3 regions of the Cohnella hongkongensis genome follow, and region 2 is predicted to be linked to each of the others. Evidence: riboswitches for the same ligand, from Rfam matches in the RefSeq annotation. Region 2 holds a riboswitch; each other region holds the start of a gene.
What was found. A riboswitch is a leader RNA that binds a small molecule or an ion and turns the genes downstream of it on or off. The one in region 2 is predicted to bind cyclic di-AMP.
Positions count from the first base shown of each region.

Region 1: it holds a riboswitch for cyclic di-AMP, as region 2 does, so the genes downstream of both, ACFO3S_RS02035 (TrkH family potassium uptake protein) here and ACFO3S_RS23635 (KamA family radical SAM protein) in region 2, are expected to answer to the same signal.
Region 3: it holds a riboswitch for cyclic di-AMP, as region 2 does, so the genes downstream of both, ACFO3S_RS03070 (universal stress protein) here and ACFO3S_RS23635 (KamA family radical SAM protein) in region 2, are expected to answer to the same signal.

Region 1 covers NZ_JBHSEP010000001.1:450,054-459,764, reverse strand. Annotated here, with positions in the region: gene ACFO3S_RS02065 (YezD family protein) at 1-62, shown strand, start outside; gene ACFO3S_RS02060 (YqzM family protein) at 127-273, opposite strand; gene uvrC (excinuclease ABC subunit UvrC) at 518-2,413, shown strand; gene ACFO3S_RS02050 (YkoP family protein) at 2,771-3,439, shown strand; gene ACFO3S_RS02045 (phosphatase PAP2 family protein) at 3,439-4,098, shown strand; gene ACFO3S_RS02040 (hypothetical protein) at 4,156-5,862, opposite strand; cyclic di-AMP (ydaO/yuaA leader) riboswitch at 6,119-6,302, shown strand; gene ACFO3S_RS02035 (TrkH family potassium uptake protein) at 6,433-7,731, shown strand; gene ACFO3S_RS02030 (potassium channel family protein) at 7,745-8,413, shown strand; gene ACFO3S_RS02025 (polysaccharide deacetylase family protein) at 8,469-9,242, shown strand; gene ACFO3S_RS02020 (3D domain-containing protein) at 9,249-9,711, opposite strand, start outside.
Region 2 covers NZ_JBHSEP010000024.1:46,106-55,816, reverse strand. Annotated here, with positions in the region: gene ACFO3S_RS23660 (response regulator) at 1-559, opposite strand, end outside; gene ACFO3S_RS23655 (GAF domain-containing sensor histidine kinase) at 556-2,223, opposite strand; gene ACFO3S_RS23650 (VanW family protein) at 2,391-3,326, opposite strand; gene ACFO3S_RS23645 (hypothetical protein) at 3,498-4,667, shown strand; gene ACFO3S_RS23640 (outer membrane protein assembly factor BamB family protein) at 4,646-6,136, opposite strand; gene ACFO3S_RS23635 (KamA family radical SAM protein) at 6,352-7,536, opposite strand; cyclic di-AMP (ydaO/yuaA leader) riboswitch at 7,735-7,874, opposite strand; gene ACFO3S_RS23630 (AI-2E family transporter) at 7,978-9,153, shown strand; gene ACFO3S_RS23625 (ABC transporter ATP-binding protein) at 9,301-9,711, opposite strand, start outside.
Region 3 covers NZ_JBHSEP010000001.1:669,237-678,947, reverse strand. Annotated here, with positions in the region: gene ACFO3S_RS03090 (Na+/H+ antiporter subunit D) at 1-893, shown strand, start outside; gene ACFO3S_RS03085 (Na+/H+ antiporter subunit E) at 900-1,379, shown strand; gene ACFO3S_RS03080 (Na(+)/H(+) antiporter subunit F1) at 1,376-1,669, shown strand; gene mnhG (monovalent cation/H(+) antiporter subunit G) at 1,653-2,036, shown strand; gene ACFO3S_RS03070 (universal stress protein) at 2,142-2,558, opposite strand; cyclic di-AMP (ydaO/yuaA leader) riboswitch at 2,694-2,846, opposite strand; gene ACFO3S_RS03065 (sensor histidine kinase) at 2,930-4,144, opposite strand; gene ACFO3S_RS03060 (response regulator transcription factor) at 4,166-4,870, opposite strand; gene ACFO3S_RS03055 (AraC family ligand binding domain-containing protein) at 5,062-5,568, shown strand; gene ACFO3S_RS03050 (NtaA/DmoA family FMN-dependent monooxygenase) at 5,778-7,070, shown strand; gene ACFO3S_RS03045 (ArsR/SmtB family transcription factor) at 7,126-7,446, shown strand; gene ACFO3S_RS03040 (SRPBCC family protein) at 7,436-7,864, shown strand; gene ACFO3S_RS03035 (class I SAM-dependent methyltransferase) at 7,864-8,424, shown strand; gene ACFO3S_RS03030 (SDR family oxidoreductase) at 8,421-9,209, shown strand; gene ACFO3S_RS03025 (DUF418 domain-containing protein) at 9,206-9,711, shown strand, end outside.

The sequences.
Region 1 (9,711 bases), on a different contig from region 2:
ACGACGATGTCGCGCGAAGCGCCAAGAAGGAGCGCGATTCGACCAAGCCCGAATCCTCATAAACCGAATCACGCAATGATAGAGGGCCGCCCCGGCAGGGACGGCCCTCTGTTTGGACTTTCACGATCAGGAAATCAAAAATTTAACGACGACCGCGGCCGTGAATACGATGAACATGAAGCCGAACATCACTCCAAAGCCCGTCGCCACATCGAATAAATCGCCGCGCGGTTCTTCGTTGACGTGCTGGCGCGGATCGGTAACATTTGCCATAGTAAGCCTCCTGACACGCATTCGATAATTACAGTATACCCAACATCTCTTTTTGTTGTAAAGGTAGTCCTCCGAACGATCGGTGACAAGTTTGCGACAACGGAAAACCGATAAGGCGACAGGACGGCCGAATGTGCTACAATGGGAGGAACGGATGTTCTATCCGATCGGACACGATCGCGAATCCCAGAAGGAGGTGCGTGCCTTGGAACCCCTGAATGTATCCGCGAGCCGGGACAAAGCGATGGAAAACATTCGCAACAAGCTGGCGCTTCTCCCGGACCAGCCCGGCTGCTACTTAATGAAAAACGAAGAGGGAAAAATCATCTACGTCGGCAAGGCGAAAGTGTTAAAAAACCGCGTGCGCTCTTACTTTACAGGCAGCCATGACGGCAAAACGCAAAGGCTCGTCTCCGAAATCCGGGACTTCGAATATATCGTCACGGCCAGCAATACCGAATCGCTCATCCTCGAGTGCAATTTGATCAAGGAGCATTTTCCCCGGTACAACGTTCTGCTGAAGGACGACAAATCGTTTCCGTACTTGAAAATTACGAATGAGAAGCATCCGAAGCTGGAGGTGACGAGGCGGGTTCTCAAGGACAAGGCGAAATACTTCGGTCCTTATCCGAACGCGTTCGCCGCGCAGGAAACGAAGAAGCTTCTGGACCGCATGTATCCGCTGCGCAAGTGTAACTCCCTGCCCGATAAAGTCTGCCTGTATTATCATCTGGGCCAGTGCGTGGCGCCGTGCGAATATCCGGTGGAGCCTTCCGTATACGAGCGGATGGTCGGCGAAATCGCGAGATTTCTGAACGGAGGACATGCGGAAATTAAAAACGAGCTGAAGCGGAAAATGGAGCAGGCGGCCGAAGAGCTGCAGTTCGAGCGGGCGAAGGAATACCGCGATCAGATTGCCGCGATCGAAGCGCTGATGGAGAAGCAGACGATCAATATGGCGGACGCGATGGACCGCGACGTATTCGGCTATTCGGTGGACAAGGGCTGGATGTGCGTGCAGATTCTGTATATGCGTCAAGGCAAAATGAACCAGCGTCATATGTCGGTTTTTCCGTTTTACGGGGAGGCGTACGACGACTTCCTCAGCTACGTGACGCAGTATTACAGCGATAATCCGGCACTGCCGCGCGAGGTGCTGCTTCCGCCGCCGCCGGAGGAAGGGCAGAGCGAGGCTGAGACCGCCCCCGCCCGGATGGATCAAGTCGCCGAGGCGAAGGAAGGCTACGGCGAGACGGCGGGGGAGGCCGGCGAAGCGGTCGAAGATGGAGAAGCGGCGGAGGTCGGGGAGTCGCTGCGCCGCTGGCTGAAAATCAAAGTGGCGATTCCCCGCCGGGGTTCGAAGCGGCAGCTTGTCGCGATGGCCTGCGACAATTCCCGGGTCGCGCTGGAGGAGAAGTTCAGGCTGATCGAGCGGGACGAGTCGCGTACGGCCAAAGCGGCGGAAGGACTGGCCAATTGGCTCGGCATCCCGAGCGCGTCGCGCATCGAGGCGTTCGACAACTCGAACATCCAGGGGGCGGCCGCGGTGTCCGCGATGGTCGTATTCACCGACGGCAAGCCCGATAAAAAGGAGTACCGCAAATATAACGTCAAAACGGTGCAGGGACCGGACGACTACGAATCGATGAGGGAAGTCGTCCGGCGCCGTTACGAGCGCGTGCTGAAGGAAGGCTTGCGGCTGCCGGATCTGATCGTCGTCGACGGGGGCAAGGGCCACATCGCGGCGGCGCTGGACGTTCTCGTCAACGAGCTCGGGCTTGACGTTCCCGTCTGCGGCTTGGCGAAGGATGAGAAGCACCGCACCTCCCAACTGCTCGTAGGCGATCCGCCGGAGGTCGTCCCGCTGCCGCGCGACAGCCAGGAGTTTTACTTGCTGCAGCGAATCCAGGACGAGGTTCACCGCTTTGCGATTACGTTCCACCGCGAGAAGCGGGCCAAATCGATGATCGCTTCCCGGCTGGACGCCATACCGGGCATCGGGGAGAAGCGGAGAAAGCAGCTGCTGAGCCACTTCGGCTCGTTGAAAGCGATCAAGGAAGCTTCCGTAGAGGATTTCCGCGCGGTGTCGATCGGAGAGTCGCTGGCCCGGCGCATTTTGGAGGCTCTGCACGCAGAATGATCCCGAGTCCGCATCGTCATCCCTCTATCGATAATGGAAGAAGGTTGTCTCCGCAAGCCGGGGGCAGCTTTTTTTGTGAAAGTATAACATTCGCAATCCTTTTCTGAATCAACCCTCCGGCAAAAACGCGCTTCTGCGTCTAGAGGACGCCGAGGCGTTTTTGCTTGGCCCGCTTTCGGGAGGAACGGCCAGGTCCCGCCAAGACCTCGGTCTAGATCGCGCTGGACGAAAGACAGGTTTACAACCCGACGCGAAACGATGGGAGACGGGGCCTGCGGAGCGATACAATGAAATCGAAGCGCGAAGGCGGCCCATCCAATACGTCAATTATCGAATACGAAAGCGGGATGAACGAAGATGGAACAGTCCACATGGAAGACGGGCATCGTACACGGCTCCGGCATGACCGGAGGGGTGGCGCTGCCTGGCCGGAAAACCGGAGGGAGGGCGCGTCAGAAGGTTTGGATGGCCTGGGAAGCGGGGGTCGGCCGACTGATGGCGCTGACGAGCGAATGTACGCTGGAGGCGGGCATGTGCAAGGTGCTGGTGAAGAAATATAAGGGGACCGCCTTCGTCTGTCAGGACGGCACGAGAGTCGAGAAGGGGGATCGGATCGGCGAGCTTCATCTGAACAATCGGATGGTGCTGGAGTTGACGCGGGAGCACGGGGCGGACCGGGCCGCAATCCGGACGGCTCGCCTTATCAGAGCTTCGCTCAAGGAGCTGGCCTGGACGCTCGATCGCGCACCGGAGCTGGCCGACGTCAAGGCGCTCATCGGCGTGACGCTGCTGCACCGGGGGCTTACGCACGGCCTCGGCTTCGAGCAGAGGGCGCTGCCCTCTAAGGCGTTCGAACGGATTACGACGCTGTATTTGAAGCTGCTTCTGCGCTTCCTGCACCCGAACGGTCTGGGCAGGAGCGAGCGGAGCAAGACGAAGCTGACGTCCGTCCAGCTCGTCTCCACTCGCGCCAACTTGCGGAGATTGCTGCGCGCGGAGCCGGATAGCTGCGCAACGAGGGCTTGATGATTCCGGTCGAAGCCGCCAAAGCGTCGCAGCAAGGCTGGAAAGCATGGAAGCCTCTCCTCGCGCTTCTGATCATTCCCGCCATCAACGTTCTGTACGTCCTGCAAAACCGGCCAAACAGCAACGTTCAGTCGCTCGTGACCGATGCGGATCGGATGCTGCCGTATATTCCGGCGTTCGTTCTTCCCTATGCGATCTGGTACCCGTTTCTGATTGTCGTCTTCATCCTGATTCTCCGGCAAGACCGGCATGAATATTACCGCACGCTGCTGGCCTTGTGCCTTGGACTGCTGCTGTCGAACCTTGTGTTCCTGCTTTTCCAGACGACCGTTCCCCGGCCCGAGGTGACGCCCGACAGCCTGTTCGACCGGCTCGTCCTGTTCATCTACGCCAACGATCGGCCTTATAACTGCTTTCCGAGCGTTCATGTGCTGACCAGCGCCTTGATGATTTACGGCGCCCGGGTTCTGGGCGGGGGCGCGAGAACGGTCGTCGCCCTCGTCGGCGCCACCATTATCGCGTCCACCTTGTTCATTAAGCAGCACGTCCTCGCGGACGTTCTCGCAGGCCTTCTCGCAGCCAAGCTCGTGTTCTGGCTGGCGGGCGAGCTGATGCCGCTCATTCGGAAGAAGCTGTCCGCGGCGCGCGAGCGCGTCTAGCCGATCCGCGCCGATTCGCGAAGGCGGCGCGCTCGCCTGACGGAAGGGGCGGGCGATTCAGGCTCGCGCCCGGGCAGCCCGGTGGAGGCGCCATATGACCCAGCCTACAAGAGCGGGGGACAGAAGGCTGAATACGCCGCCGGCAAAATTGCCGGGCAGGCCGTCGAACATCATCTGCATGCCCATCAGAATCGCATCCAGCGTGACATGAGCGAAAATGACGGCCATTAATCCGAATCGCAGCATGAACCAGCCGAACAGGAAGGACAGGAGTACAAGCTCAATGATGCGAGTGTAGACCGGATAAACCGCGTAGCCGACATGCCCGAGCGCCCAGAACAGTCCGGGGGGAACGATGGCGAGCGTCGTCAGAACGACGGCTGATCTGCGGGACGGCTCCCTCCCCGTCCACTTGCGGGCAAGACCGACGAACCAGCTGCGGAACACTCCGATGCCGAACAGCCGGCTCTGCAGCTCCTCCGATATGCCCGCGCACCAGGCCAGCAGCGGCAGAAGCAGCGGAAGGCTCATGTTATACATCGACTGCGTGGCGTCCGACGAGGCGAACGCGCCGAGCGTTTTCTCCAGCAGAAGAAGAATGACGGATTGGGCGCCCAGCAGAATAAAAGCGAGGAAGTAGCCCTCCTTCATGCTCTTCAGCACCGCCTCCCCGTAGCCGGACTCCCGCCACCTCGGCCAGAGCGGCCTTCCCATCGACTTCCACAAACCGTCCCCGCCGACGGCCGAGAAGTAGGTCAGCAGCGCCATTGCCGCATAAGTGACGAGGCTGACGGTCAGATTAACCCGATCGCCCACGCTGACTCCAGACTCCCAGGTTCCAGCCCGCAATCCGGGGATCATGTTAAACGTTAAGGCTGCATACAGCGCAAAAAAGACGGTCGCAAGAAAAATGCCTCTTCGGTAGGAGGTATATCCGCCGTGAGTCCCCGTGTAGACAATCGCAAGGATGAATAGCAGCAACTGGGGCAAAATGAACCCGAATACCGACAAATGGCCGGCCAACCGCTCCTGGTCCTCCATATACCGGACGAAGGAGGCCGGCAGATCGACCCGATACGCGACTGCGCCTCCCTGCCATTCGGGAATCGCGGAGTCCGCCGGACGGAACGACGGGGGCAGATCGACGCGCAGCCGGAGCTCGGCCTCCTCGATCGCGGATAAGCGGGACACATACTCGAAGCCGCGATCGCCGAAGGATTCGCCGGTCCATTCCCAGTCGTTCGCGCGAATGCCGTACCACTCGGCGTACCGCAGCGCGGCGGCGGCTTGCTCGGCTGCAGGCCGCGTCTCTTCCTCGCGGCTCGCGGAGCCGGCGTCGAAGTCAGCCCCCAAATGCCGCCAAGCGACCAGGCTGCCCGACTCCATATGGACGGAGACGGCCAGCGCGCCCGGGGACCCGCTGATCGTCAGCTCGACGACGTACACGTCCGTCGGAGCCGCCGCCGCCCACAGCTTGTCGTACGAGGCGGTCAGGCCATGCTTGGACAAGTAGCCGTTCGCCTTGCTGTCGGTCATATGCGTTACCGTCGTCTTGCTCACGTCCGCAGCTTCAATGCCGAATTTCTCGTTCGCCCATTCGATCGCCTTCCGCTCCGCTTCGGCTCTCGTCAGCACGGCGGAGGCATTCGTCGTGAAAAGCTGCCCCGTTATCGGGAAGACTTGAATGAGCAAAAACAGCGCCAGCCCGATCGCAGCCGTCCAAACCCAACGTTTGTCCAGCGGCGTCGGTCGATTTTCGATCATGCGGTTTCTCTCCTCGCCAGCAGTAAAATTCAAAGATAACGTATTCAACGGCTTCGCGCTTGAAGCTGCCGTTTTTTTTCATTAAGTATCTCGCATTTTCAATGAAAATGAAAGCAAACCGAACGATAATGACTGTCCGAAGCCAAAACTCTCGAAGAACTATCCGTTAAACCGCCTAAACGAGCCGGATTGCCCCCTTTTTGACGTTGTTCCCGCTCAGCGTAAGGGCTATAATGCGGGGGTACGTTTTTTATCCGGAATAAATCGGCCGAATTTCCTAGGACGGAAAACGGGGGACCCAATACGGATCGCGGGGTACAGGTTCATTGTATTCGAGCGTCCAGGGGTGAATTCCAAACCGCGACAGACCGCGGCGGATAGGGCAGCCTGTTCGAGCCCGAACCCGACAGCTAACCTCGTAGGCGTTAGACGAACAGGAATCGCGTGCATGAAGGGCACTGGGGTTCCAGTGCTTTTTTGGTGATTCAGAAAGCAGCAGCGGGATACGGGTCGAGGTGGATCATTGTGTTCAAAAAAGCGGTGCGCTGGTTATATGCTTTTCCTCCGAGGATGATGCTTCTCGGTTTTAGTTTGATTATTTTGACCGGGGCGCTGCTGCTGATGCTGCCGATCGCTTCCGCGAGCCGGGAGCCGCTGTCGTTCGTCGACGCCCTGTTTACGGCAACCTCCGCAACGTGCGTGACCGGCCTCGTTCTGTTCGATACGGGCGCCCACTTCTCCGTCTTCGGCCACTGGGTGATTCTTCTGCTGATCCAGGTCGGGGGCGTCGGCTTCATGACGATGGCCACGCTGTTTGCGCTCATCTTAAGAAGGCGGATTTCGCTCAAGGAAAGACTGATTTTGCAGGAGTCGCTTAACCAGGGCAGCATCGAAGGACTTGTCCGTCTCGTACGCAAGGTGATCTTCTATGCGCTGGCGCTGGAGCTGGCCGGAGCGGTGCTGTACACGATCCGCTTCGCTTTCGACATGCCGTTCGGTCAAGCGGTCTATCACGGCGTTTTCCATGCGATCTCCATCTTCAACAATGCGGGCTTCGATCTGTCCGCAGAGGGCAACAGCTTTATCGGCTATTCCGAAGACGTCTACATGAACGTCGTCTCGATGGCTCTCATCGTTCTTGGCGGCTTCGGCTTTATCGTGCTGGCGGATTTGTTCGATTACCGGCACAAGCGCAAGTTCTCGCTGCACACCAAAGTCGTGCTGAGCGTCTCCGCCGCGCTGGTCGCCGTCGGAGCGATCGTCATTCTGATCTTCGAGTTCACGAATTCGCGCACAATCGGAGACGAGCCGTTTGCTTACAAAGCGATGTCCGCGCTGTTCCAGTCGGTCACGACCCGCTCGGGCGGGGTCTCGACGGTAGAAATTGCCGAACTGCGCCAAGCGACCCAATTTTTCATCGTCATTCTGATGTTTATCGGGGCTTCTCCCGGCTCGACGGGCGGAGGCATCAAGACGACGACGTTCGCCGTGCTCGTCGGCGCGGTGCTGGCGATGATGCGCGGCAAGGAGGACGTCGTGCTGTTCCGTCTGCGGCTGGCCCAGGAGAGAGTATACAAGGCGATTACCGTAACGCTGTTCTGCATCGGCATCGTGCTGACCGGGACGCTGGTGCTCGCTACGACGGAGGATGCCAGCTTTCTGAAAATTTTATTCGAGGCGACGTCGGCGTTCGGCACCGTCGGACTGTCCATGGGGCTGACCGACAGCTTGAGCCTGGCGGGCAAGCTGACAATTATCGTTCTGATGTTTATCGGCCGATTGGGGCCGCTCACCTTGACCTACGCTTTGGGACCGAAGCCGGGTCGGCCGCTTTATCGTCACGCGGAAGGCAAAATCATCATCGGGTAGAGGACGGAGAAGGATGAAATTAAATCAGTTCGTCATCATCGGACTGGGCCGCTTCGGCTCCAGCCTGGGCCGGGAGCTGATCCGACTGGGCTACGAGGTGCTCGGCGTCGACCGGGACGAGGAGAAGGTGCAGGAGATGTCCGGCATGCTGACGCATACGGTCATGGCGGACGCGACGGAGGAGGATGTGCTTCGTTCGATCGGGGCGCGGAATTTCGACTGCGGCGTCGTGGCGATTGGAGACGATATCCAGGCGAGCATTCTGGCGACGATTCTGCTGAAGGAGCTTGGGGTGAAGAAGGTCGTGGCCAAGGCGGTATCCGATCTGCACGGGCGGGTGCTGGAGAGAATGGGCGTCGACCGGATCATCTATCCGGAGCGGGACATGGGCGTCCGCGTCGCCCACCAGCTCGTCTCGCCGAACCTGCTCGATTACATTGAGCTGTCGCAGAAATATACGATCGCGGAGCTGGCGGTGCCGCAGTGCTGGTCGGGCAAATCTCTGGCGGATGTCGACCTGCGCGGCAAGTTCGGCTGCAGCATCGTGGCGATTAACAAGCCGGGGGGAATTATTATCGCTCCCGCCGCCAAGGATGTGCTGTCGAAGGAGGACGTCATGGTGCTGATCGGTACGAACGATCAGATCGAGGAGTGTCAGGAGTCTTTTCATTCCGGTGAATGAAAAGCATCCCGTTCGCTCAGGCTAAAGCTATGACGAGCGGGATGGAGGAATGGCGATGAAGAGGTCGCGACTGGGAAGAGCGGTGATGGTGCTGGCGAGCGCCGTCACCTTTTTAACGTTGTGGGGCGGCCTGCCGGTAGCCGACGGGAAAGCGAAGCCGTCCGGCACGCATTGGTCCGAATGGGAGCGCCGATACGAAGGCGTGTTTGTTCTGTCGGCCTCGCGCGAGGCCCGCAAAGTCTCCTTGACGTTCGACGACGTTCCCGATCCCCGTTACACGCCGAAGGTGCTGGATATTTTGAAGAGGAAGGACGTTCGGGCCAGCTTCTTCGTCGTCGGCACCCGTGCGCGGAAGTACCCGGAGCTGGTCAAGCGTATTCATCGGGAAGGGCACGATATCGGCAACCACTCCTACAACCATCCGGATTTCTCGAGGCTGTCCCTGGCGAAGGTGCAGGACCAGATTATGCGGGCCGAGCAGGTGATCGCAAGTACGGTAGGGTTCAGACCGAGACTTGTGCGTCCGCCTTACGGGGAAATTGTGCCGAGCCAGCTGGAGTGGGCCAAGAAGCGAGGATACACGTTCGTCAATTGGGATGTCGACTCGTCGGACTGGCGGCAAATTAGCGCCGACCAGGTGTTCCGCAACGTCACCCGCGCAGTCAGACCCGGCTCCGTCATCCTGATGCATGCCGGCGGAGGAAGCGGCCAAAGTCTGGCGGGGACGGTCGAAGCGCTCCCGAGAATCATCGATTGGCTGCGCGCCAACGACTACGAACCGGTCGCGCTGACGGAACTGCTTCATCTTCCCGAGAAGAAAGCGAACTGAGCCTGCCTATTTTAACACGTACACCTTGACGTTCTGAATGCCGAAGCCGGATACGAAGGAGCGGGAGCCCGGAACGAAGATGTCGATCCGGTTGCCCTTGATGGCGCCTCCGGCATCGGAAGCGGTGGCAATCATGCCGCCAGTCGGCAGGCCCGCGAAATTGTAGCCGGTAATGTAAAGCCGGGTGCCGAAAGGAATGACCGACGGATCGACGGCGACCGTGCCCAGCTTAAGCGGATTGCCGAAGTAGTCGACGGCGCCCCACTTCCCGTTCTCTTCGGCCGAAGCCGAGTAGGCGCTTGCCTTGACGTCGAGCACCTTGGAATACTCGATCGCTTGCCCGGAAGCGGTCTGGACCGATTGCTGGAGAGGGGCAATCTTCGCGGCGCCGGGAATCGTCAGCTTCAGCCCCGCGTAGATGTTCAGCGGATCGACCGTCGGATTGGCTTCCATCAACTGCTGCAACGGA
Region 2 (9,711 bases):
TCTTCTCCGCAACGACGAGCCGCTGGGCAATCTCCTTGTTGCTGAGCCCTTTCGTAATCTGCTCGAGCACCTCGAGCTCCCTGGGCGTCAACGAGTCGAGCGCGTCTTTGGACGGAGCGCTCCGATGCTCGGTTCCGATCGGGGAAAGCTGCGACAAAATGATGTTGGAAATATCGGGATGGAGCTGCACGTTCCCCTTATGCGCGCTTCGGATTGCCTCGACCAGTTGATCCGGCTCCACCTCCTTCAGCATATAGCCGATCGCCCCGGTTCGCAGCGCCGGCACGACGTGGCTGCGATCCGAGAAGCTGGTCAGCACGAGCACTTTGACCTCTGGATGGCTTTCCGCGATCAATCGGCTCGCCTCGATGCCGTCCATCACCGGCATATTCAAATCCATCAGGACGATGTCCGGCTTCAGAGAAGCCGTCAGCTCCACCGCTTCCCGTCCGTTGGACGCTTCGCCCACGATCTCGAAATCGGGCTGCAGGGCAAGAAAGAAGGAAATGCCCTTTAATACAATCTGATGATCGTCCGCCAGCAAAATTCTGATTTTCACAGCTTCTCCTTCTCCTCCAGGCACTTCTTCTCTATAACGTGGATCGGGATTTTGACCTTGACGACCGAGGGCATGCCGTTCCCGCTCGAGATGGCGATATCCCCGCCGAGCGCCTCCGCCCGCTCCCTCATCGAAGTCAGTCCCATCGAGCGGCGTCCCTTGCGCCATCCCCGGCCGAAGCCTTTGCCCCGGTCTTCGATTTCCAGGACGGCCGCCGACTCGGTCTTCTTCAACCGCACGTAAGCGGCGTTCGTGCCGGCATGCTTCTTCACGTTGTTCAGCGCTTCCTGACCGATCCGCCACAGCGCCTCCTCGATCGCCCTCGGCAGATCCATAACGCCCTCGGCCTGCTCGAAGACGGTTAAGCCAATCCGCTGGCCGTACTGCTTCAAGGCGGGCAGCAGGCCGTTCTCCAGCCCCGCCGGCCTGAGCTGCCAGATGAGGGCGCGCATCTCCTTAAGCACCTCCTGGGACAGCGCGCCGATCTCCCGGAGCGAGTCGGCGACGGCCGGCTCCTTGCCGGCGATCATGGCTTCGGCCCCTTTGGCCAGGAAGGACAGAGAAAACACCTTCTGCATCACCGAATCGTGCAGATCGCGCGCCATCCGGTTGCGCTCCTCGACCAGAGCCAGCTCGCTGCGCTGCTCGCTGATGCGCATATTCTCGATGCAGAGCGACAGATGGTCTCCGAGAGAATACATGAAATCCTCCGGATCGTTCTCGAACTGCCGATTGCGCGGGCTGCTGAGAAGCAGCACGCCGAACGGCCGTCCTCCGATCCTGAGCGGGATTGCTGCGGCGGAGCCGCTGATCGGAAGATCGAGGCTGCTCAGCACCTCCTTGCAAGCCGCTCCGTCGTGGGCTTCGATGACGAGCCGGTTCTCGCGATAAGCCGTTCGGACGATCCCGGCCTGTTCCATCTCCAGCTCCAGCCATTTTTCCATCAGCCGGTTGTCCTTGTATTGCGCCCACAGCGACAGCTCCTCGTTCTTGCTGGTGAAGAGCGACACGTTCGGCCATTCGAACGCGTCTCCGATCATCCTGACGGCTTGAACGGGGAGCTGGCTCGGCTCATGAACCGAATTCAGCTGCTGAATGACATCGCCGAGCTTGGCGTAGAGCAGCGCATTGCGCTCCTGCCGCTGATACAAGCGGATGCGCTTGATCGCCATGCCGATCTGCAGCGCGACGGCGTGCAGAAGCGCCAGCTCGTCGTCGGTGAACCGTTCCCGGTCCGCCGCGCCGACGTTCATAAGCCCGAACCTTTCTTGGCCGGCCTTCAGCGGCACCGTCACATGATGCCTGAAAGCGTCCGCGTCGCCGGTGCGATGACCGATCGAGCTTCTGATCCGCTGGCACTCGATGACGTTCGAGTCGCGCTCGAGCCTGCGGCTCCGAAAGCTGTCGATGCAGAAGCATTCTTCTCCGCAAGAGAGCGCATAGCTGCCGCTGTTCAGCGCACGGGGGACGTTCTCGGCCGCCGCACAGTCGTAGCCCGGCTCCTCGTCGTCGATCAGGAATATCCAGCCGGCGTTAAATTCGGTCACCTGCAGCAGCTTGTGAAGCACGGCGCCCAGCATTTCGTCCATCTCGTTGCTCGAGTGAAGCACTTCTGCTATTTCCTTCAACGCCAGCAGCTCGTTCGCGCGAATTCCTCGACTCATCGGCATACTTCCTTCCGGTAAACTCACTGTATGGATGAGTATAGCGATGATCGGGAGCGCTGACAACCGGGAGGCTGCAGCCGCCCGTTTCTCCTGCCAGAGCGAACCCTCCGCCGTCTCTCCGGCATGCAGGAAGGCTAATCTGCGGGGACAGCCTTCCTGCGCGGCTACGGCAAGATGCGGCGATTAACGTTGCGGTCCGCCGGCACCTCCTCCGGCAGCTTCTTGGAGGCGCTCGGCACTTCTCTCGGACGATTATGAATTTCGTCGGCGGAGTAGATCAGAACGGTCGTCTGCCCTCCGCCTGCGAACGAACGGATCAGCACCGGATGGTCATACGGGTTGCTGAACACGAAATCCGGTCCTTGCCAGCTGACCGTCGCATCGCGGCCCGGAGGGACGTAAGGCACATGGCGGCTGTGGGAATAGCGTTTCACGATCTTCAGCCCGGCGCGGTCGACCGCATTGTACAGCGTCGAAGAGACCTGGCAGATGCCGCCGCCGATGCCTTCGGCCACTTCCCCTCTGACGATCACTTTGGCTCGCCGATAGCCTTTGCTTTCCGTACGCTCTCCGAGCGTCTCGTTAAACGAGAACGACTCGCCCGGAAATACATATCGATTGTTGAGCGCCTTGGCCGCCAAGCCGATGTTATGCGAACGGCTCTTGTTGTTCGCGTTATAGTAAGTCGTATAGTATCCGATCATCTTCTCCTTGATCGACGTCAGCAGCTCGCTGTCCACTCTCGGATATACGGCCCTGAGCGGAGCTTCGAGAGCGCCGCTTCGCCCCTCGATCATAAATCGGTAGAAGCTTCGCTCCCAGTCGCGGCGATCCAGCCTGTAGCCGACTTTCTCCGGGACGATCGCACCCGACGCGTCCAGCATGGCGTTCACAGGCGGACGGTCGGCCAGCTTCTCGATCCGGTTCGTCAGCTCTAACAATTTAATGTCATTAATAATTGGCAGTCCCGGTAACGGAAATTCATAATCGGCGCGGCGAACGACGGCGATTTCCCGTCCGTCGGAAGTGACGGTCAGCCGATCCGGCAGCGCGATCGGCTGCGCAAGCAGCAGTATACCGAACATCCATGTCCAAGCCAAGCGGATCCCCCGATTCGACTTATCTACGCGGTAGCGTGTCTGCGGCGCCCGAACCGGCGCACGCTATTTACGTTGCGCGAAATCCGCCGTCCTTATGCCACATAATCGATCCCCCGTTCGCCGAAAATAAAGAACGACCAACTACGGATACGAAAGGGGGAAGACGAGAGCATGTTCCAATGGAAAAGACAGTTCCTATGGCGACGAATCGCCCTGGCCGGCATCGCGTTCGGTCTGTCTGCGGGAGGCTCCTTGCCCGTCAGCGCGAAGCCGCCGGCTTCCGAACCGTCCACCATCGAGCTCGTCGTGCGCGCCAGCCGAACGGCCGACATGTACAGCTCGCTGACGATCGCCAGTCCGTCCCTGTCGGCCCGCGTCGCTCAAGCGGAGCGCATCGCCGGCGAGCGTGCGGATGATTATCCGGACCTCGAAGTGACGGTGCGTAAGTCCAGCGGCCGCAAAAGCGTATACCGCCTGGAACGAACGGGACAGCTGTGGGACGAGACGTCCTCGAGCAGGCTGCGGCTTCCGGCCGATGCGTCCGACCGCCTGCTCGGCTATGCCGAAACGCTGCGGAGGCACCACTACGGCAAGCTGATGACCTGGCGGGAAGCCCGTCAGGTGGTGACGCGTAAAAGCAGATTCACGATTACCGATCTGGAGACCGGCCTCAGCTTTCGCGTGCAGCGCCGAGCCGGCAGCAGCCACGCCGACGTACAGCCGGTTACGAAGGAGGATTCGAAGCTAATGAAGCGGATCTACGGAGGAACATGGAGCTGGGAACGCAGAGCGATCGTCGTGACGAAAGGGGGAGAGCGAATAGCCGCTTCCATGAACGGCATGCCCCATGGCGGGGACGGCATTCCGGGCAACGGCTTTAAGGGGCATTTCTGCGTGCACTTTCTCGGCAGCACGTCGCACCGCTCCGACACGCCCGATCCGGCGCATCAGCTGATGGTATACAAGGCAAGCGGAGAGCTTCGCCGCTACTTCGACTCCGCCTCCCCGCATGAGCTGACGACCAGCTTCGTCGAGGCGATGAACCGGAAGGACGGCGATATGCTCCGCCTGCTCTGGCCGGAAGCGGCTAACGAGCGCATGGAGGCACTGAATCGGCTGCTCGACCGGCTGGAATCGATCCGCATCGAGCGCCGCCGGATGCCGCTGTCGGACGAGCCGGACGATCAGCTGTCCGCGGCAGTCGAGCTGCCCGTTCTCGTTCGGACGAAGGAACGGGGAGCGGTTCGCGCGAAGCTGCGCTTCGAGGTCGTAAGAAGCTCCGCCGGCTTGCCCTGGCGCATCGTCGGGCTGACCTCCGATCATTCCAGCTTGATTCCGTAAAGCTTGCCGCCCCGGGAAGCGACGACGGCATAATCGTTAAACACGGCCGGAGAAGCTTCGATGTTCGCCCCGATCGCGAGGCTCCCCCGTACTTTGCCCTCTCTCGCCGAGACGACGGAGACGACGCCGGCGGAGTCGGCCTGAATCAAGTAGGCGCGGCCGGAAGCGTCGTAGACGTCGGCCGGCGACGACCAGGCGTAGCGCTTCATCGGCAGCCGCCACGTTTCTTTGCCGGTTTTTTTGTCCAGCGCGACCATAAGTCCGGCTCCAAGCGTGCCGTACCGCGCAAGCGTAAATACGACGAGATCGGATATCTCTCCTTTGCCGACAACGGGAGTCGCCAGCATGCCGCCGTTCACGGGGCGGTCTCCGACGACGGAGAGGCATTCGTATTTCGCCTGCCACACGACTTTGCCGGTCAGGCCGTTAATTTTGCGCAAATAGGCAAAGCCTTTGCTCCCCTGCTTGTCGACCTCCGTTCCCGTGTATAAAAACGGCACGCCCTCCTCGACCTCGACGACGATCGTCGCATCCGTATCGTCCAAAGGCGGAAGCGCCCATGCCGGCTCGTTCGTCCGCACGTTCATGGCCACCAGGCTGCCGCCGTTGTCGGCGAAGTAAGCCAGATCGCCGTAAGCGGCGACGGAGTTCTCGATGCCCGGATAGCCGTTGCCGGCGATTTTATATCTGAATTTATGGATCACCGGCTTGATCGAGAGCGCTGCCCGCTTCGGATCGAACGCGGTGTTCAGCTGGATGCGATAAAACAAGCCGTTCTCCCCGCCCACCGTCAGCGTATCGTCGAGCCGGTTGAACAGGGCGGAGCTGTCGAAGGCCCCCCACTTCCGGTAGGCGAACGAATCGATGCCGTTCACGCGCAGCAGCCTTTTCTGGTCGGTCAGGCTGTACAGATTGAACCCGATCGTCCCGTTCTCCGGAACCCCCTCGCCCACGTACAGCAGCGGATAACCGCGGGGGTCGACGGACACGCTGCCTTTTAACGGATTTCCGACCTTGATCGGGCTTCTCGTCTCCTCCCCCGTCTCCAGCTCCAGGAAATAGACGTAGCCGTCCAGCGACGCATAGATCACTTCCGTAAAATCCGGCTTGGTGCGGAATTTCGCCTTCACGTTCATGGTGCGAAGCACCTCCGGCTTCCATCTGACGATCGCCGGCTGTCCCGTCCACCCGGCGCCGCCTCCCCACGAGCTGCTTCTCGTCCGCTTTTCCCACGCGATCTTGGGCCGGTAGGTCCGCATCTGCACCGTGCCGAAGGAGGGTCGGCTTCGCTCTCCGCCGCCGCGGAAAGTGAGCACGCCCTCCACGTCCGTATAAGTGTCGGGAAACGCTCGGGAGCCGGCGAGCTTGCCGCTCCATTGCCCGTTCTGAACGCCGTTCGCTTCCGCGATTCCCTGCCCCGCAAGCAGCGTCGCAAGGAGAAATATGACCGCTGCGCTCCCTCTTCCCATCCCCGTTCCAGCCTCCCCTGTCTCGCAATGAATAGATTTTACCTTCCGGGGCAGGAGAAGCATGTCAAACGGTCAAACGGGAAAACGAGGAACCTTTGTCGGAATCGGTTGAATGCGCGGCGGAACGGGCGAAAAAAGGACCGTCCGGCAAGCTGTCGAAGGCGCTGTCGCCCGGCTTGCGAGACGGTCCTATACTCTTTGAAAGGCGGGCTGCGTCAGCTCGGCACTTCCGCCCTTCTTTCCCGCTTGCGGGGAACGTCGGGCAGCTCGTTCACGGAGACGACCTCCTTCGTCCGCTTGGCCGGCTTCTTCCAGTAGCGCTCGCTTCCCGGAAGATCGTCGAACCAGGCAGCGTCGTCGGGACAATCCAGCACCATGAACTTCCCGTAGTTCCCTTCGCGGGACTGGTGATACTTCAGATACGCCTTGCCGTTCTCGATGGCCAAAATCTCGATCTTGCCCGACGTATGGCTCATCGACAGGCGCACCCTCTTGCCGAGTCCGGAAGTGCGGGCCTTCGCCTTCTCGACGATGTCGTAAACCTTGGCCAGCGGCAGCACGAAATCGTTGTTGCCCGCTACCGGACGGTTGATAAAAAAGTAATACGGCGTCACGCCGGCCCAGCTGAGCCGGTCGAGCAGCTCGCCGAGCACCTCCGGATCGTCGTTGATGCCCCGCAGCACCGGGGTCTGGTTGACGACGATCGCTCCGGCGTCGTGAAGCGCCTGGAAGCCCTTGACCGCTTGCGGCGTAATCTCGCGCGGATGGTTGATATGAGCCATTACGTAAATTCTCTTCTCCGCGCTGGAAAACTCGCGAATCGTCGCCAGCAGCTCCTCGTCCTCGTAGATGCGCATCGGATTAAAGACCGGGATCTTCGATCCGAGCCGAATAATCTGGACATGATCGATCTCGCGCAATCTATGCAATATCGCGCGCAGTTTAGGCGTCGCGAGAATGAGGCTGTCGCCGCCGGTAAGCAGCACGTTGCTGATCTCCGGGTGGTTGGCGATATATTGCAGGCCCGGCTCGATGTCCGACGTCGCCTCCTTGACGTCGTTGCGGAACAGTCTCTTGCGGAAGCAGTAGCGGCAATACGCGCCGCACACCTCGGAAACGATCAGCAGCGCGGTCGACGAATACTTGTGCTGGCAGCCCTTGACGACGTAGTTCGTATCCTCGTCCGAGGCGTCCCAGCGCCCGTATTCCTCCAGCTCGCCCTCGTTCGGAATGACCAGCTTGCGGATCGGATCGTTCGGATCCTCCCAATCGATCAGTCCCAGATAATAGTCGTTCACGCGGAACACGAACTTTTCCGTAATTTCCTTTAGCTTCTCACGCTGTTCCTCGGGGATGTGAGAGATTTTTCCGATATCGGTGATATACTTTGGTTGCGCCATTCGGCATTCCTCCTCCACGTATATTCAGTCGAATTCGAGAACGAATCCGTTCCAAGCCCCGCTTTGCCCTCCTTCCGTCCGAAGACAAAAAATAGCCCCGCGCGCAGCAGACCATCCCCTACTGCGAACAAGGGCCTATAGAGACAGAAAAAGACCCTCAACGGGTCAAAAGAATGCGCAGCTTATCCTGCCCATGACAATCCGACCCATCCAGTGCAGACGAGGTTAGCTGACGGGCTCGGGATAGATGGTTCCCTACATTCGCCATGAATGATTCGCCCCAAAAGAATGGTTCCCCCGCTTTCCGGAATATTCCGGAAACTAAGCTTAAAATAACTATAAAATAATCCTTTCGCCCTGTCAACCGCCGGAAAAGCCCGGATGCGATTGTAAGGCGGGTTTCGCGTCGGTTACAATGGAAGAAACAAGGAGGAAGACTCGATGCACAATGCCCGTAAACTTTCGGACACGCTCAAGGCTCTGATCGACCGGAAAGTCGTTCTGTTTCTGGTCGTCATTCTGCTGATCGGTCTGAACATTTTCATTCTGGAGAAAATCTCGTACGTCTTTCATCCGTTCAAGGTCGTTTTGGAGACCGTTTTTCTGCCCTTCCTTCTGACGGGAGTCGTCTATTACCTGCTCACCCCGATCGTCGACTACCTGGAGAAGCAGAAAGTGAAGCGCGTCTATTCGATCGTCGCGCTTTATCTCGTCATTATCGCCGTTCTGACGCTTACCGTCATGAAAGTCGTGCCGATGCTCAGCCAGCAAATTTCGAGTCTGATCACCCAGTTCCCGACCTACACCCAGAACGCTCAATTAAAGTTCGAGGAGCTGATCGGCAACGAGTACTTCAATCAGCTGCAAGAGATGATCGGCATCGATACCGCCAAGCTGGCAGACGATTTCTCCACGAGAGCGTCCGCGATTCTGAACAACGCCTGGTCCGGAATCGGAAGCCTCGTCGGCAAAATTACGGAAACGGTGCTGGCGATCATCACCGTGCCCTTTATCCTGTTCTATCTGCTCAAGGATCGCAAGAAGCTCGCTCCGTTCGTGCTCGGATTCGTGCCGACCCGGCTGAGAAACCGCTCCTTCGGCGTCATGCTCGAGATGAACCATCAGATCAGCTCGTATATCCGCGGCCAGATTATCGTCAGCGCCTGCATCGGCGTGCTGCTTTATATCGGGTATCTCATTATCGGTCTCGATTACTCTCTCGTGCTCGCCGTCATCGCCGCTTGCACGAGCATCGTGCCTTATCTCGGACCGGCGATCGCAATTACGCCGGCGTTGATCGTCGCCCTGATGACCTCGCCGATCATGCTCGTGAAGATGATCGTCATCTGGACGATCGTTCAGCTGATCGAGGGCAAATTCATTTCTCCCCAGATTATGGGAAAAACGATGCGCGTCCACCCGATTACGATTATCTTCGTCATTATCGCGGCCGGCAATCTGTTCGGCATCATCGGCATCATTCTGGCCGTTCCGGGCTACGCCATTCTGAAGGTGATCTTCACCCATCTGTTTCGCTGGTTCAAGCGCCGCACGGGGCTGTACGAGGAGGAGCTGCCGCCCGGCGCGGCGGAAGCGCCAAGCCGCCCCGAGAGCTGACGGACGCCTCTTAGGGCGGAATACCCGAAATGTGCCAAGGCGCTGAGGAGGCAACCCCTCCCCACCGCCTTTTTTCCGCTGTGCAATATGCAATGTCAAGCAAACGATTTCGACGTCCGGCAGACGGGGCCGTTTGGGCCGCGCCGCTTACGCATGCTGATATTGGGCATGATGAAGCCTGCTGTAGATGCCGCCCGAGGCGATCAGCTCGCGGTGGCTGCCCTGCTCGGCGACTCCGCTCTCGTCCACGACGACGATCCGGTCCGCATTCCTGATCGTCGCCAGTCTGTGGGCGATGACAAGCGTCGTTCGGCCGACGGACAGCTCGGACAGCGACTGCTGAATCGCCGCCTCGGTCTCGGTATCGAGCGCCGACGTCGCTTCGTCGAGGATGAGAATCGGCGGATTCTTCAGGAACATCCGCGCGATCGCCATTCGCTGCTTCTGCCCGCCCGAAAGCTTGACGCCGCGCTCTCCGATAATCGTGTCCATCCCTTCCGGCAGCTGCTTGATCATCTCCTCGAGCGAGGCTCTCCGGGCCGCCTCCCAGATCTGCTC
Region 3 (9,711 bases), on a different contig from region 2:
ACGGCATGCTGGACGTCATCGCCGTCCTTCTGCTGCTCGTTTTTTCCTTGAAGGCGGGCCTGTTCCTGTTCTTCTGGCTGCCCGGCTCGTACAGCGCGCCGCCCGCAGCCGTGCGCGCCCTGTTCGGGGGCTTGCTGACCAAGGTCGGGCTGTATGCGATTATTCGCACGTTCAGCCTCATCTTTTACCATGATTCTCCAGTGACGCAGGCATGGATCGGGGGCATGGCCGCCGCGACGATGATTCTCGGCAGCATCGGGGCGTCGGCCTATCGGGACGTGCCGCGCATTATTAATTACAACGTCATTATCGGCGTGGGGTTTGTCGCTTTCGGCTTGTCGCTGGGCGCCGCGCACGCCTGGGACGGGGTCGTTTTCTACCTGCTGCACGACATGCTGGCCAAAACGTTGCTGTTCGTTCTCGCGGGCTGGCTCATTGCGGCATCCGGCACCGAGCGGCTGCAGGAGATGGGCGCCTTGATCCAGCGCCATCCGCTTCTGGGCTGGCTGTTCTTCGGCACGATGCTGGCTCTGGTAGGCATTCCGCCTCTTAGCGGCTTTCCGGGCAAGCTGCTGCTGCTGCGCAGCGGAATGGAGGAGGAGGCGTACGCGTTGTTCGGGATCGGACTGGCCTCCAGCTTCTTTGTCCTTTATTCGCTGCTGCGCATTTTTCGGATGGCGTTCTGGGGGACGGAAAAAGAGGCCGGGGCTGACCGGAACGAATCGGGCTCGACTCGTCGGTCCGTGACCGGCATGTCGGCCGCAGCGCTGGCCATGTTCGGGCTGCTTGCGGCCATGGGACTGGGCGGAGAATGGGTTTACGGTTGGGTCAGGCAGGCAAGCGAGGTGCTTGGAAATGCTGCCGTCTATATCGATGCTGTCATGAAAGGATAGTGGCCTATGGCTTTTCAACTGCTGCTCAATGCGTTGTTGTCCATCACCTGGATGTTTTTGAATAATGATTGGACGGCGGCGGGCTTTATCGTCGGCTATGCGATGGGGCTTCTCATTCTGATCGCTTTTCGCCGTTTTTTTCACCAGCCTCTCTATGTCAAAAAGCTGTGGGCGATCGCGAAGCTTCTGCTGCTCTTTATGAAGGAATTATTCGTTTCCGGTTATGCTGTCGCCAAGCACGTCGTATCGCCCCGGCTGAACATGCGGCCAGGCATCTTTACCTTTCGGACGGAGCTCCAATCGGACTGGGAGGTTACGATTCTCGCATGCCTGATTTGTCTGACTCCGGGCACGTTGACGCTGGAGGTGTCCAGAGACAGCCGGACGCTGTTTATCCATGCGATGGACATCGAGGATGCGGAGGAATTGGCGGAGCAGATCAAGCATTCTTTTGAACGGGCGATATTGGAGGTGAGGCATGCATGATCGGTTATTTGCTGCAGTTCAGTCTGATTCTTCTAGCCGCAGGGATGCTTGCCTGCTTGTATCGCTTGCTGAAAGGTCCCTCTCCGGCGGACCGGATCGCGGCGCTTGATACGATCGGTATCCATATGCTGGCGATGGCGGCGGTGTTCAGCCTGCTGCAGCGGACTCAGGTTTATCTGGATTTGATTTTGGTGATCGGCATTCTGACCTTTATCGGGACGGTCGGCTTTGCAAGATATATCGAACGGGGAGTGGTGATGGAACGTGGAGACGCTGACAGCGATCGTTGAATACGCCGTGGTGCTGGCCGTTCTGATCGGCGTAATCTTCTGCCTGCTGGGCGCCTTCGGCCTGGTGCGGATGCCCGACGTCTACTTGCGCTCGCATGCCGCGACCAAGAGCGCCACATTGGGCGTGCTGTGCGTACTGGCCGGCGCGTTTCTGTATTTTGCGCTTTTCGAGGGGCATGTCAGCGCCAAGCTGCTGCTCGGCATTCTGTTCGTATTTCTGACCTCGCCGGTTGCCGGGCATCTGAACGGCCGCGCCGCCTACCGCAGCGGCGTCAAGCTGTGGGGAAAAAGCGTTCGTGACGACTGGGAAAAGGCGCTGAGGAAGAAGGAAGAAGGGGCGCCCTCCCCGGAGAACGGACGGCCGTAAGCGGCGTTTGCGGGCGACGGAAGGGGAGATCGGGCGGCTTGCGGCCGTCCGGTCTCCCCTGTTTTCGTACCGCGCCGGCCTGCTGTCGGGCAATCCGATGACAGATCAGTGCGCGCTGCCGGAACGGTCGCACACGACGTGCACGTCGACTTCTCCGACCCGGTTGATCAGCTCGTGAACGAGGGAGCCGTGCATCATTTCCTGAAGGCGCGTCTGGCCTGTCTGTCCGAGAATCAGCTGCGTAATGCGATGCTCCCTGGCCGCCTCCGCGATCACCTCGGCCGTTTTTCGATTTTTGCGCGATTTGACGATGAACGTCGCTCCGAGCTCCTGGCATCGGGCCCGCCATATCGCCAATTCCTTCTCCCTCTCCGGATCGAGCGTCTCCGAGCGAACGGGAATCACGCTCAGCACATACAGCGGACACCGCAGCAGACCGGCCAGCTTGCCGCCGCGCCCGATCAGCCTTTCGCCATGGGAACCGTGATCCATGCATACCATGATTTTCTCGCCGCTAGTCATCGAACATACTCCTTTTCCGGGAAGCGCCGGGGTTCATAAGTTTTAAAATACACAAGAAAAGAAGCCTGGAGCAGAGAAGTCCGCTACCAAGCTTCGGTTGTAGTTACCTTAACGACAAACCAAAGATGTATGAAGGCTCTCTCTCAATGACGCTGACGAGGTTAGCTGTCGGATTCGGGTCTGAGAGTCCCCGTTCTCTCCGGATTCAGAGAGAATTCACCCCTGAAGCGCTGCCGCTTCTTTGGTTCCCCCGCTCCTCTATAAAAGAGGATTAAGCGATGAATATGAATTTATCGATTACATAGTAAGCCAGTTCGGGCCAAAAGTAAAGACGTCGGCGCAAAAAATCTTTGAGTCGTGAGAGGGTTCGACTACAGCGGCAGCCGGGTCGTAAATACCGTTTTGTCCGGGCTGCTGGACACGTCGATCGTGCCGCCGTGGACTTCGATAATGCTCTTCGTAATGGCGAGGCCAAGGCCGGTTCCGCCGGTTTCCTGGGAACGGGAGCGCTCCACCCGGTAAAACCGGTCGAAGATGAACGGCAGATCCCGCTCGGGGATCGGGTTCCCGTAGTTGGCGATCTCCACGATCGCCTCCTCGTCGGAGCGGCGGACGGCGATGTCGATATAGGGGGCCGGCCGGCCGTACCGGATCGCGTTGGCGATCAGATTGCCGAAGCTGCGAACGAGCAGGTCGCCGTCTGCCGAGAGGGGAAGCGTCTCGACTTCGGCATCGATTCTGCAGATCATGCCGGCCTCCTCCAGCTGCGGAACGAACTCCTCGGCCAACTGCCGAACGAAGCCGACCAGATCCAAATCTGCAGCGCTCAGAGGCATGCCGTTGTTGATCCGCGTATACTCGAACAGATCGTCGATCAGCTTCTTGAGGCTGAGCGCCTTATTGTAGGCGATGTCCGTGTAGTGGCGAAGCTCCACCTCGTCCCGGTAGCGGTCCTGATGAATGACCTCCAGGAAGCCGAGGATCGAGGTGAGCGGCGTTCGCAAGTCGTGGGAGACGCCTGTAATAAGATCGTTTTTCGTCTGCTCGGCATAGCGCTCGTCGAGAATGGAGCGGTGCAGCTTGGCGGCCATCGCGTTGATGCTGCGGGCCACCTCGGCGAGCTCGCCGGAAGCGTCCATCGTCTCGATCGGACGCTCGAAGTTGCCGTCGGCGATCTCCTGAAGGCCGGCGGCAATTCGCTTCAGATCGCGGCTAAGCTGTCCGCTTAACCGTCCGGCGAGCTCCTGAAGGCGGCCGATCTCGTCGGCGGAGCGGGGCGGGGTCTGCACCTCGAAGCTGCCCTCCTCCATGCGCCGCAAAGAGCGGTACAGATTCTCCAGCCTGCGGATCGTTCCGTGGCTGAGCAGGAAAAAGGCGGAGACGTACAGAGCGATTCCGGCCGCAATGAAGACGGGCAGAGAGCCGACGGTATGGATCACAAAGGCGAAGGGCGCGCGAAGCGCGGATTGCAGCAGCAGAGCAACGAGAAAATTGGCGGCGTACAGCGCGGCGGCTGTCATCCCGGCGCTGGCCAAACTATAGAAAAGCAGCCTCCATCGAAGCGAGTGCATCCATTTGACGTTCAATCTGCAGGCCCCCCTTCATGCTCATGTGGTCGATTCCATCTTGTAGCCGATTCCCCACACCGTTTTAATCAACCGGGGATTTTGCGGGTCCTTCTCGATTTTCTCCCGAATTTTGCGGATATGGACCATTACGGTGTTTTTGGATTCCATGAACGGCTCGTTCCAGACTTTCTCGTAGATCGTGTCCATGCTCAGCACTGCGCCGCGATGGACGGCCAGCAGCCGCAGGATGGCGAATTCTCGCGGCGTCAGCTTGACCTCCTTGCCGTCCACCATGACCGTATAATTGATGAAGTTGATGACCAGATCTTCGATCTCGATGACGCTGCCGTCTTGGTTCAGCTGGCGCTTGAACCGGTTGTAGCGGCGCAGCTGGGACTTCACGCGCGCCATTAGTTCGAGCGGATTAAACGGCTTCGTGACGTAATCGTCCGCCCCGATGCTAAGGCCGGAGATTTTATCGATGTCCTGGCTTTTGGCGGACAGGAAAATAACCGGCACGTCGTACCGTTCGCGGATTTTGATGCAGGTCTCGATCCCGTTCAGATGCGGCATCATGACGTCCAGGATGACCAGGTCCACCGGATTGGCGTCCATCAGCTCCAGCGCGGTCAAGCCGTCGCCGGCTTTCAGCAGCTTGTACCCTTCGTTATGGAGATAAATCTCCATCAGCTTAATGATTTCTTTCTCGTCGTCTACCAGTAAAATCGTCGTGCTTGAAGACATTCCCATCACCTGCGTGCTTATTGTGCTTTATAACGTAAATATAGCATAACCCGTCGCCGGCAGTTCTTAAGTCTTGTTAAGGAATGGCGGTCGTATTTGCCGATTCGCTTCCTGGAGGACATTATTCGGGCATTATTGTATATTGAAAATAAAAAGCCGAGGACAGCGATGAGGGGAAGAAGGTGCAGGCGATGACGAGCGCGGACAAGCTGGCCGACATTTATGCCGGCGGCTCCTATGAGATCAAAGAGGTTTACCGTTTGGTGTTCCAGCCGAAAAGCGTACTGCGCGAGTTCCGAACGGTCAAGCACGGCTTTCTTTTCGTCGTTCGCGGAGAAGCGATGATGAGCGTGGACGGAACGGTGTACGAGCTGCAGCAGGGATCGGTGTTTCATGCGGCTCCGGGCATGCGGCTTGACGCTCAGGTAACCAGCCCGTCCGAATACGAGTATTACACCGTTCTTTACAGCTTTGACGAAGCCGGGGGCAGCCGGGAATGCGACCGTCATTTCCTGCTGGAGCCGGCGGCCAATCCGCGGGTAACGGAGCTGCTGTCGGTGCTTCATCAGAGCGCGCGCACGCTTGACGGAATCGGAAGGCTTCGCGTGAAGCAATTGTTTCTAAGCGTCATGGACCAGATTCTGACAGGCTGCAAGCACCGGGAGAGCGGAAGCGCGCCGGGCCAGCAGAATATTTAAGAAGAAATTCGGCGTGTCTCCCACGGAATACGTCAATCCAACGCCGGAATCGGCAGCGGGAAGGCTCGCTCGTCAATTTTCTCCGTTCAATAATGATGCATGATCGGTTGGCAAATTGTGCATTCCTATTTTCCTCTCCCCTTGCTAAACTACTAATCAATAATGAGAATCATTATCGATTATAAGATAAAAAGAGAGGTTGAGGGAAGTTGCGCGAAACAAGACAGCTTTGCATCGGATTGTCCTTATCCGCCACTTGGCGGAAAGGAAAAAGCGAAGAGAGCGCCGAGAAGCAGTTTTCCAGCGATTTTTATGTCGAGCTGGCGAGAATGGCGGAGAAAGCGAGGCTGGATTTCGTGTTCAAGCCGGACGCCCTTTATCTTCACGCAGAGGGGGAGGAGTATTCTCCCCGCTTTGCCAGTCTCGACCCGACGGTGATGCTGGCTTCGATTGCCCGCGAGACGGAACGAATCGGGCTGGTGACGACCGCGTCCACCACGTTTAATCCTCCGTTCGTGGTCGCCCGGCAGATCCAGTCCTTACACTGGCTCAGCAATGGGCGCGCCGCATGGAATATCGTCACCTCCATCGACGGCTCCGAAAATTTTACCGATTCCCCGATGCCTTCGTCCGAAGAAAGATATGCGAAAGCGGCGGAGTTCACCGACATCGTGCGCAAGCTCTGGGACAGCTATCCGTACGAGGCGCTTGCCGGCCGCGCGCCGGATCAAGCCGCTTCCGGCAAAAGGGTTGCTTCGATCCGCCATAACGGCGAATATTTCAGCGTCCAGGGTCCGCTTAACGTGCCTGCTCACCCGGCGGGGACGCCGCCGCTGTTTCAGGCGGGAGCGTCGGATTCGGGCCGGAGCTTCGCCGCTTCGGTAGCGGACGCGATTTTCGCGTCGACGCCCGACATGGCTTCGGGCATAGAATTGCGCCGGGATCTGCAGAATCGGGCCCAAGCGCACGGACGCTCTCCGGACGCGGTGCGGGTGCTGCCGGGGCTGTATTTTTTCCTGGCCGACACGAGAAGCGAGGCGCAGATGATGTACCGGGAGGCGCATGCCCATCTGAGCATGGAGCGGCGGCTCGCATCCGTCCGGTCGATCCTCGGCCTCGATCTCGAAGGATTGCCGCCGGATCGGCGCGTTACGGCCGATTTGCTGCCCGATCCCGCTCGGCCCGTGCGCAGCCGGACCCATGCCGATCTGCTGCGCAGGCTGATCGAGGAGCGGCAGCCGACCGTGGAGGAGCTGCTGTCGCGGCCGGAGGTGATCGGTTCTGCGCACTGGGTGGCGGCCGGAACGGTCGAGGATGTGCTGCAGGAGATCGTCGCCAGGTTCGAGGCCGGCGCCATGGACGGCGTAATTGCCCTGCCGGGCGGTTCGATTCGTTCCTTGGAGCTGTTTCTCGATGAGCTGGTGCCGAGACTGGCCGACAGAGGACTGTTCAGAAGAGAGTATGCAGGCACGACTTTGCGCGAGCATCTGGGGATCAAATAGGCGAATCGTCACTATTTCAGTTTACACTAAATTAAGTTTTTGCTAAAATTGCTCCATGATCAATCACATTTTTATTGCGCTTGGCGACCCGAAACGAAGAAGGATGCTGGAAATTCTTAAGCACGGCAAGCGGACGGCAGGCGATCTGTCCTCCTTGTTCGAGATCAGCGCTTCCGCCGTGTCCCAGCATTTGAAGGTGCTATTGGAGGCGAAGCTTGTCGGGGTTGAGAAGCGGAAGAACAGCAGAATCTATTACTTGCGGAAGGAGGGCTTTGAGAGTTTACAGCAGTATTTGGGGCAATTCTGGGACGATCATCTCGGCATGCTGAAGCATCTGGCCGAAGCCGAAGAGAGGGGGAAGGATCATGAGCAATAGAATCGTTGAGCGTAAAATGTTCATCGAGGCAAAGCCGGGCACCGTCTTTTCTTATTTCACGGAGGCCGGCAAGCTTTGTCAATGGCTGGGGAAGCAAGCGACGGTGGAACCGGAGGAGAGAGGCGAAATTCGGATCGACATGAACGGACGCGACAAGATCGTCGGAACGTTCAAGGCGATCGAACCGTTCGAGCGGATCGTTTTCACATGGGGGTGGGTAGATAGCGCCATTCACCCTCCGGGGTCTTCATGGGTCGAGATCACGCTTACTCCGCATGGCGACGGCACTTGGTTATGCCTCAATCATACCTCTGTCCCTGAATCCGAAAGAGAATGCCATCAGGACAATTGGATTCGGAATTTGCTTCGGCTTCAAGAGATTCTGTCGGACCGTGCGTCTATCGAACGAGGGGCCTGATGATGGCGGCGACCCTCCCCGATCGGGTAAAATGGGCCGTTGATGCGCTTGCGATCGCCCCGTCCGATCGCGTGCTTGAGATCGGCTGCGGGCATGGAACGGCGGTTTCCCTGATTTGCGGAAGCTTGACCGATGGCAGCGTCACGGCCATCGATCAATCGGACAGTATGATCCGCATCGCCGAAAAAAAGAATGCGGAGCATATCGCGGCCGGCAGGGCGAAATTTATCACGGCCTCTCTGCACGAAGCGGATTTGAACGGAGAACGTTTTCATAAAATATTCGCGATTAATGTCAATCTGTTCTGGACGAACAGCAATTGCGGCTTGGACATTATTAAAGAAAGCTTGCTGCCCGGCGGCGCCCTGTACGTATTCAATCAACCCCCGGCGGCAAGCAAGCTTAAGCAGATTGCGGAACGTACCGAAAGCCGCTTGATAAGCGCCGGGTTCGCGGTCAGGCAAATGATCGTCGGCGAACTAGCTCCGGTTCCGGCGGTAGGCGTCGTTGCTCAATTGGACGATGCTCTTCAATACGAGATGGGGAGTGAGAACGAATGACCGAGCGCAGCAATGAGGCTGTTGTCGTCGTCACCGGAGCCGCGCGCGGGATCGGACGCGGCATTGCATGGGTCATGGCCGAAACGGGGGCTACGGTCTATGTGACCGACATTGAATCCCGCAGCGGTAGAAAGTCATCTTTGCCCGGCACGGTTGAAGATACCGCCGAGCAAGTGACGGAAAGGGGCGGCAGAGGCATTGCGGTTCCCCTGGACCACGCGGACGATCGTGCGGTCGAAGCGTTGTTCAAGCGTATTCAAGACGAGCGCGGAGGGATCGATCTGTTGGTTGCGAATGCTTGCAACGGAAACGCGCTTCCCTTCCAGAGCGGGCCATTCTGGAGGCTCTCTCTCGAGAACTGGCGGAACATGGTCGATATCGGCGTTCGAAGCCATCTGGTTACCGCGTGGTACGCCGCACCGCTTCTCCTTGAACGGAAAGGCCTGGTCATTCTGACGGGGTATACGGATCCGAATAAGGAAAGAATGGGCAACCTGTTCTACGATCTGGCCATGAACGGCGTGAGCAGGCTTGCCTATTCGCTCGCTTACGATCTGGAGCCGCAAGGGGTTACCGCGCTTGCGCTCTCGCCCGGATTTACGCGTACCGAGGCCATCGTATCCGCGATGGGCGAGCGGCCGCCGGGAAGCGATTCCGTCGAGTTTTCGGGGCGAGCGGTCAAGGCGTTATTCGGGGATCCTGAAGTAAGGCGCTATTCTGGCAGAACCTTGCGTGTCGCCGATCTGGCCGCTGAATATGGCTTCAAGGATATCGAACAGCCATGAGATTCGCACAGCTCGATTGGATACGCGGGCTGGCGCTGCTTGGAATTGCAATCGCCAATATGCCGTTGTATTCGTCGCCCTATCTATATATGAACATGCTGGATGCTGAATGGTGGGCCGCGACGGGCGATCGAATCGCAAAGCTGCTGATCTACATTTTCGTGGATTACAAGTTTATTTCTATGTTTTCTTTTTTGTTCGGCGCGGGCTTCATCATTTTTCTCCAAAGGGCCGAGCAAAAAGGGCGAAGAGGCACGGCGCTTTACCTAAGACGGCTTTTCGTTTTGCTGCTAATCGGTCTTCTGCATGGCTACTTCATTTGGTTCGGCGACATTCTGCTCGTTTACGCCATGCTGGGTTTTGCCCTTCTCGCCTTCTACAGACGCAAGCCGAATACGCTTCTGTATTGGTCGCTCGGCCTGTTGCTGATTCCCGCCGCATGGATTGCGCTTCATACTTTCGCGCCCGGGATCGTTCGATGGGGACTCCCCGAGGGGCCGTC